Regions from separate parts of the Streptomyces sp. NPDC056144 genome, predicted to be linked through region 1. Evidence: riboswitches for the same ligand, from Rfam matches in the RefSeq annotation. Region 1 holds a riboswitch; the other holds the start of a gene.
What was found. A riboswitch is a leader RNA that binds a small molecule or an ion and turns the genes downstream of it on or off. The one in region 1 is predicted to bind cobalamin.
Positions count from the first base shown of each region.

Region 2: another riboswitch for cobalamin. It lies ahead of cobN (cobaltochelatase subunit CobN); the one in region 1 lies ahead of ACFC0Z_RS34180 (cobalamin biosynthesis protein).

Region 1 covers NZ_JBHJVF010000019.1:56,650-60,855, reverse strand. Annotated here, with positions in the region: gene ACFC0Z_RS34185 (cobyric acid synthase) at 1-1,320, opposite strand, end outside; gene ACFC0Z_RS34180 (cobalamin biosynthesis protein) at 1,320-2,282, opposite strand; cobalamin riboswitch at 2,315-2,458, opposite strand; gene ACFC0Z_RS34175 (hypothetical protein) at 2,584-2,805, opposite strand; gene ACFC0Z_RS34170 (anion permease) at 2,818-4,086, opposite strand.
Region 2 covers NZ_JBHJVF010000006.1:109,548-113,753, reverse strand. Annotated here, with positions in the region: gene ACFC0Z_RS19865 (precorrin-2 C(20)-methyltransferase) at 1-44, opposite strand, end outside; gene ACFC0Z_RS19860 (precorrin-8X methylmutase) at 41-694, opposite strand; gene ACFC0Z_RS19855 (cobalamin biosynthesis protein CobG) at 699-1,961, opposite strand; cobalamin riboswitch at 2,199-2,335, shown strand; gene cobN (cobaltochelatase subunit CobN) at 2,375-4,206, shown strand, end outside.

The DNA.
Region 1 (4,206 bases):
CCGCCGGAAGCCGTCGCTCTCCAGGGAGCCGTGCCAGTGCGTCCCCCAGACCGCCCCCACCCGGCACCCGTCGAGGAACGGTTCCCCGCCTTCGACCGTCGCGACGCCGTGGTGGATCTCGTACCCCTCGACCCGCTCCCCGAGCGCCTCTCCGACGGGCCGGGCGAGCGTCTTCTCGGGCGCGAACCGGATCCGTACGGGCAGCAGCCCGAGCCCGTCGACGACGCCCGCCCTCGACTCGACCTCGTCCTCGATCCGCTCGCCGAGCGCCTGGAAGCCGCCGCAGATGCCGAGCACCGGCCGCCCCTCGGCGGCCCGCCGCACGAGCGCGTCGGCGAGTCCCCGTTCCCGCAGCCAGGCGAGCGCCTTGACGGTGCCCCGGGTGCCGGGGACGACGACGAGGTCCGCGTCGACGAGTTCCTCGGGCCGGTCGACGAAGCGGACGACGACGCCGGGTTCGGCGGCGAGCGCGTCGACGTCGGTGAAGTTGGACATGAGCGGTACGGCGCAGACGGCGACCCGCAGGACGTCCTCGCCGACGGGCGGCGCGACGACCGACTCGCGGACGGTGCCCCGCAGGGAGACCCGGAGGCCGTCCTCCTCGTCGATGCCGAGCCCGTGCGCGTACGGGAGGACGCCGAAGGTCCGGCGCCCGGTGAGGTCGTACAGCATGTCGAGCCCGGGTTCGAGGAGCGTCACGTCGCCCCGGAACTTGTTCACGAGGTAGCCCGCGACGAGGGCCTGGTCCTCGGGCGAGAGCAGCGCCGTCGTCCCGAAGAACTGGGCGAAGACCCCGCCCCGGTCGATGTCGCCGACCACGACGACGGGCAGCTTCGCGGCCCGCGCGATGCCCATGTTGACGATGTCGGTGCGCCGCAGGTTGATCTCGGCGGGGCTGCCGGCGCCCTCGCAGATGACGGCGTCGTACGTGCTCCGCAGCTCTTCCAGGCAGGCGAGGACCGGTTCGAACAGCTCCTTCTGCCGTCCGCCGTGGTAGCCGCGGGCCGACAGTTCGCCGACGGGCTTGCCCATGAGGACGACCTGGCTTGACCGGTCGCTGCCGGGCTTGAGCAGCACGGGGTTCATGAGCGCGGTCGGCTCGACGCGCGCGGCCTGTGCCTGCATGGCCTGCGCGCGCCCGATCTCGGCGCCCTCGCGGGTCACGAAGGAGTTGAGGGACATGTTCTGTCCCTTGAACGGGGCGACCTTGATCCCCTGCCGGACCAGCCAGCGGCAGATCCCGGCGGTCACGACGCTCTTGCCCGCGTCGGACGTGGTCCCGGCGACGAGCAGTCCGCCACCCCTCGTGCGGCCACCCATCAGACAACCCTCCGCTTCAGCGCGTTCACGATCAGCCGGCCGCCCACGCAGGCGGCCAGCGAGACGGCGGTGACCCGGCGGGAGAGCCGGACCGCCCGGTCGATGTCGGCGACCTCGACGGGCCGCCCCTCCCCGTTGAGGACGGGCCGGTGCTCGACCCGTCCGCCGTACGAGAGGGTCCCCCCGAGCCGTACGCCGAGGGCGCCCGCGAAGGAGGCCTCGACGGGGCCCGCGTTGGGGCTCGGGTGCTTCGCCGCGTCGGCCCGCCAGGCCCGTACGGCTCCGCGCGGGTCGTCCCCGGCGAGCGTTGCGGCGACGGCGGTCAGCCGGGCGCCGGGCCAGCCGGCCACGTCGTCGAGGCGGGCCGAGGCCCAGCCGAAGCGGCGGTAGCGCGGGGACTTGTGGCCGACCATCGCGTCCAGGGTGTTGACGGCCCGGAAGCCGAGCAGCCCGGGGACGCCCGCGACCGCGCCCCAGAAGAGGGCGCCGATCACGGCGTCGGAGGTGTTCTCGGCGACGGACTCGACGACGGCGCGGGCCATCGCGGGACCGTCGAGGGACTGCGGGTCGCGTCCGCAGAGGTGCGGCAGCCGCTCGCGGGCCACGTCCAGGTCCCCGACGGCGAGCGCCCCGCCGATCGCGTGGGCCTCGCGCCCCAGGGTCGTACCGCCGACGACGGCCCAGACGGACGCGGCGGTGAGGGCGACGGCGGCGGCGGGCCGGTTCCGTACGGCGCGGGCGGCGAGGGCGCCGGCGGCGACGGTCGTCCCGGCGCAGACGGCGGTGTGCAGGGCGCCCCAGGCGCGGTCGTCGCGGTGCAGGCGCTGTTCGACGGCGGCGGCGGTGCGGCCGAAGAAGGCGACGGGGTGGCCCCGGCGGGGATCGCCGACGAGACGGTCGACGGCCAGCCCGAGGGCGGCTCCGTACGCGAAGGCACGGGTGGCTCTGATGCGGCCGGTCATGGCGCATGTCCTCACTCAGGGTCCGCGCCCTGGATCGACGTGACCGGCGGCGAGAGTTCCTGACTTCCGGACCCTGGGGGCCCGGTCACAGTGGCGGGACCGCGCCGGATTCGCACCGGACTTCCTCTGACTGCCGCCGTATTGGCCTCGGCAGTCCACCACGCGCCGCGAACACCCGTCAACCCACGCTTGACCTGCGACGGGTCACTGTGCGAAGCACCACAAACACGGCACCGGGCACACGGCGGACGGCCCCCACCCGAAGGTGAGGGCCGCCCGCCGTGGAGAAGGGGTGGGACCGTCAGGCGACGATCAGGTAGATGCCGTAGGCCACGGCCGCCGCGCAGAGGGCGAAGCAGGCGTAGGCGCCGGTGCGGGCGAGGGCGGCGGAGCCGCCGTTCGCCTCGGCCTCCTCCTGCTTGCCGAGGCCGACGATCCCGAGGGTGAAGAGGCCCACGAGGGCGACGGTCGCCACGAGGCTGACTCCGAAGACGGAGCCGAGAGCTGCCCAGTCGATCTTCATGTCGTTCGTTCCTTACACCGCAGCGGCGGAGGCCGGGGGGGCGGCCGGGTCCGTGGGGACCGGCGCCGGGATGGTGGTCTTGAGGTCCTCGTCCGCGACGGCGGCGACGGAACCGGCGGCCGGCGGCGGGGTGACGGCCGCGATGGCGGTGGTCACGACGCCCGCGGGCTCCTCGTCGAGGTCGTCGGCGGTGACGTTGTGGTGGTCGACCGGCTTGCGACGGGAGAGCGTCCAGATGACGCCCGAGCCGGCGACGAGAAGGACGGCGACGGCGGCGATGCCCCAGGGGCCCTGCTTGGTGAGGAACTCGGCGCCCGCGCCGACGATCGCGGCGGCCGGGAGGGTGAGGCCCCAGGCGACGAACATCCGGGTGGCGGTCGACCAGCGGACGACACCGCCCTTGCGGCCGAGGCCGGCGCCCATCACGGCACCCGAGCAGGACTGGGTGGTGGAGAGGGAGAAGCCGAGGTGAGAGGAGGCCAGGATGACCGTCGCGGCGCTGGTCTGGGCGGCGAAGCCCTGCTGCGGCTGGAGGTCGGTGAGGCCCTTGCCCATGGTGCGGATGATGCGCCAGCCGCCGAGGTAGGTGCCGAGCGCGATGGCGACACCGGCGGAGACGACGACCCACAGGGGCGGGTTCGAGCCGGGGGCCACGACACCCTGGGTGACCAGGGCGAGGGTGATGATGCCCATCGTCTTCTGGGCGTCGTTGGTGCCGTGCGCGAGGGAGACGAGACCGGCGGAGGCGATCTGGCCGGCCCGGAAGCCCTTGGCCGTGGCCTTGGCGTCGGGGTTGGCCTTGATCTTGTACGTCAGCTTCGTGGCGGCCATCGCGGCGAGGCCGGCGACGATCGGCGCGGCGACGGCCGGGATGAGGACCTTGGTGACGATCGTCGGGCCGTTGACCGCGGACCAGCCGGCGGACATGACGGCGGCGCCGATGAGGCCGCCGAAGAGGGCGTGGGAGGAGCTGGACGGCAGGCCCAGGAGCCAGGTCAGCAGGTTCCACAGGATGGCGCCCACGAGCGCCGCGAAGATCACTTCTGTGCGAATGCCCTCTTCGTTGATGATCCCGCCGGAGATCGTCTTGGCGACCTCCACGGACAGGAAGGCTCCGACGAGGTTCAGCACGGCGGACATGGCCACCGCCGTCTTGGGCTTGAGCGCACCGGTCGAGATGGTCGTGGCCATCGCGTTGGCGGTGTCGTGGAAACCGTTCGTGAAATCGAACACGAGAGCTGTCACGACCACAATGGCGAGCAGCAGCGTGATGTGTTCCATTTACCCAGGCAATCGTTTGACGTCAGTGGCTCGTCGAACGTAGGCAACCTGAGTGAACGGAAGGTGAACTGGGGCGGGCGACGTGGTGTCCCCATCCGGTGTCAAGAGATTCCGCTTCGC
Region 2 (4,206 bases), on a different contig from region 1:
ACCCCGTACAGCTTGCCCTTCGGGGTGCTCATCGCGGTGCTCATGCCTGTATCTCCGCTTCGTGCGCGAGCGCGTTGAGGGCGGCGGCCGTCATGGCGCTGCCGCCGCGCCGGCCCCGTACGACGAGGTATTCGAGGCCGAGGTCGTTCTCGGCGAGGGCGTCCTTGGACTCGGCGGCGCCGATGAACCCGACGGGTATGCCGAGGACGGCGGCCGGCTTGCCCGCGCCCTTCGCGATCATCTCCAGGAGGTGGAAGAGCGCGGTGGGCGCGTTGCCGATGGCGACGACGGAGCCTTCGAGGCGGTCGCGCCAGAGTTCGAGCGCGGCGGCCGAGCGGGTGGTGCCGAGCTCGGCGGCGAGGGCCGGGACGGCCGGGTCGGAGAGCGCGCAGAGCACCTCGTTGTCGGCGGGCAGCCGCTTGCGGGTGACGCCACTGGCGACCATCTGGGCGTCGCAGAGGATCGGCGCACCGGCCTGGAGGGCGGCACGGGCGTCCGCCACGACCCGCGGCGAGTAGGCGATATCGCTGACGAGGTCGGTCATGCCGCAGGCGTGGATCATCCGGACCGCCACCTGGGCGACGTCGGCGGGCAGGCCGTCGAGGTCCGCCTCGGCGCGGATCGTGGCAAAGGACCGGCGGTAGATCTCCGTCCCGTCCTTCTCGTAGTCGAACATCCTGGTGTTCTCGCTCATCTCGTCAGCGGATGGTGGTCGTGCGGGCCGTGGTGACCGCTTCGTGCAGGGCTGTACGGGGGGTGGCGGCGCCGTCCACCAGGTAGGCGCCGTCGGCGGTGGCGACGACGTCGACCCAGGCGCCGTGCGGGTGGCCGCAGCGGCGCTCGCAGCCGGAGTAGTGGACGGGGAGGGCCCTTCCGGGGAGGCCGCGTGCGGGGAGGCCGCCGGCCGGCCCCGGGGTCGCGTCGGCGCGGACGTCCGCGAGGGACTTGGCGCAGCCGGGGCGGCCGGTGCACGCGGTGACGTCCACCCAGGGGGAGCCGGGGTCGGTGATCAGGCCGTGGGCGGCCAGGTCCTCGTTTCCCGTGGCGCCCACGACCACCGCGCCGCGCCACGGCGTCAGCCGGATCTCCTCGGCGGGCAGCAGCGCCCGCAGCTGGGCGGCGGTGAGGCGGCCGAGGGGCGCGAGGACGTAGCGGGAGGCGGGGCCGAGCGGGCCGGGGGAGGGCGGGGCGCCGTGGAGCAGGATCGATGCGGCCGCCGGTACGGGCTCCGCCGCGATCCCGGCCCCCGCGAGGGCGCCGGCCAGGTCGGGGGCGTACCCCTCGGGGAGTTCGCCGACCCGCCAGGCGCCGGTCCCGGCCGCGCGGGCCGCGTCGAGGAAGGCCCCGGCGGCGGCGAGCGCGGCGCGGGGGGCGTCGGCCCCGGCGACGCGGAACGCCCGCCCGCCGACGTACAGACGGGCCGCGCCGCCGTCCACTGCGACCAAGGTCACATCCCCGCCGAGCCCCGCCACGTCCCCGCGGCCGTCGTCGAGGACGAAGAGGAAACGGCCGGAAAGCGCCGCCGCCCAGGGCGCGGCGCAGAGGAGGGCGTCGAGCTCGCGGGCCCACAACTGGACCTCGGGGCCGCCGAGTCCGTCGAGACCGGCGGCGGGGGAGACGACGATGTTGCGGACGCGCTCGTGCGTGGAGGAGGGCAGCAGGCCGGCCTCCGCGAGCAGCGCCGCGAGCTCCGTCCCGCAGTCGTCCGCGAGGCCCCGGAGCTCCGCGTTGCCCCGGGAGGTGATGCTCACCGAGCCGTCGCCCAGGGTCTCCGCCGCGTGCGCCAGGGCCTCGGCCTGACGTGCGGTCAGTCGGCCTGCGGGGAGCCGGAGTCGGGCCAGTCTCCCGTCGTCGGCGGCGTGCAGGCGCAGCGCTCCGGGGCAGGCGTCGCCACGGTCCCTTGTGCGGGGTTCGTCCCGTTCGGGCGTCGGGGGTGGGGTGGGCGGCATGGCGGCGAGCATACCCACGGGGATCGGGCCCCTCACCGGTCGCGATCCGGCCGATCCGTGCCCGCTGCCCGCGGGTGGCCCGGGTGCGATCCGTGTACGGGTCCCCGTGTGCGGCCCGCGTCCGGTCCGGGTGCGGCCCGCGTCCGGTCCGGGTGCGGTCCGCGTGCGGTCCGCGTGCGGTCCGCGTGCGGTCACGAGTGTGATCCGGTCGATCCCCCGGCTCTCTTCGGCCCGCCCCCGCCACGATCTAGGATGCAGATCGGCATGGGGTCCCAGGACCCCGGGGAGGAAGCCCGGTGAGAATCCGGCGCGGTCCCGCCACTGTGAGCCCGTTCCGGACCGCCCGGCACGGGTGAGTCAGGAACTCCCGCCGTCCACACGACCACCCGGGGCGCGGACAACCCCGAGGAAGGGCCTGCGTCGCCATGCTCCTGCTGCTGTCGCACTCCGACACCGACCTGCTCAGCGCCCGCGCGGCGAACACGGCCGCGACGGAGGCCGAAGGGGACGGTCTCGCGTACCGCTTCGCCAACCCCTCCCGAGTCCCGCTCGCCGACCTCCCCGGCCTCCTCGACGGCGTCGAGCTCGTCGTCGTCCGCCTCCTCGGCGGCCTGCGCTCCTGGCAGGAGGGGCTGGACGCGATCCACGCCGCCGGAAAGCCGGTCGTCGTGCTCAGCGGCGAACAGGCCCCCGACGCCCAGCTGATGGAGGCCTCGACGGTTCCCGTCGGCGTCGCGACCGAGGCGCACGCCTACCTCGCGCACGGCGGCCCCGCGAACCTGACGCAGCTGGCCCGCTTCCTCTCCGACACCGTGCTCCTCACCGGTCACGGCTTCGAGGCCCCGGCCGCCGCCCCCACCTGGGGCCCCCTGGAGCGCACCCCCCGTGCCACCGACGGCCCGACGGTCGCCGTGCTCTACTACCGCGCCCACCACATGAGCGGGAACACCGCCTTCGTCGGCGCCCTCTGCGACGCGATCGAGGACGCCGGGGCCCAGGCCCTCCCGCTGTACGTGGCCTCGCTGCGCGCCCCCGAGGAGGAGCTCGTCGAGACGCTCCGCGGGGCGGACGCGATCGTCACGACCGTCCTCGCCGCCGGTGGCACCAAGCCCGCCGAGGCGCAGGCCGGCGGCGACGAGGAGGCCTGGGACGCGGGCGCGCTCGCCGCGCTCGACGTGCCGATCCTCCAGGCCCTGTGCCTGACCGGCTCGCGTTCGGCGTGGGAGGAGAACGACGAGGGCCTCTCGCCGCTCGACGCCGCCAGCCAGGTCGCCGTGCCCGAGTTCGACGGCCGCCTCATCACCGTCCCGTTCTCCTTCAAGGAGATCGACGCCGACGGCCTGCCCGCGTACGTCGCCGACGCCGAGCGCGCGGCCCGCGTCGCCGGGATCGCCGTCCGGCACGCCCGGCTCCGCCACATCCCGAACGCCGAGAAGAAGCTCGCGCTCGTCCTCTCCGCGTACCCCACCAAGCACTCCCGCATCGGCAACGCCGTCGGTCTCGACACCCCCGCCTCCGCCGTCGCCCTGCTGCGCCGACTCATCGCCGAGGGGTACGACTTCGGGCCCGAGGCCGACCTCCCGGGGCTGGTCTCCGGCGACGGCGACGAGCTGATCTACGCCCTCATCGAGGCGGGTGGCCACGACCAGGACTGGCTGACCGAGGAGCAGCTCGCGAGGAACCCGGTCCGCATCCCGGCCGCCGACTACAAGCGCTGGTACGCGACGCTTCCGGCCGAGCTGCGCGAGCAGGTCGAGGAGCACTGGGGTCCGGCGCCGGGCGAGATGTTCCTCGACCGGTCCCGCAACCCGGAGGGCGACATCGTCCTCGCGGCGCTGCGGCGCGGGAACCTGCTGATCCTCATCCAGCCGCCGCGCGGCTTCGGCGAGAACCCGATCGCGATCTACCACGACCCCGATCTCCCGCCGTCCCACCACTACCTGGCCGCCTACCGCTGGATCGCCGCCCGCGAGGACGACGGCGGCTTCGGCGCCGACGCCATGGTCCACCTCGGCAAGCACGGCAACCTGGAGTGGCTGCCGGGCAAGAACGCCGGTCTGTCCGCCGCCTGCGGCCCGGACGCGGCGCTCGGCGACATCCCGCTGATCTACCCGTTCCTCGTCAACGACCCGGGCGAGGGCACGCAGGCCAAGCGGCGCGTGCACGCCACCCTGGTCGACCACCTCGTGCCGCCGATGGCCCGCGCCGACTCGTACGGCGACATCGCGCGCCTGGAGCAGCTGCTCGACGAGTACGC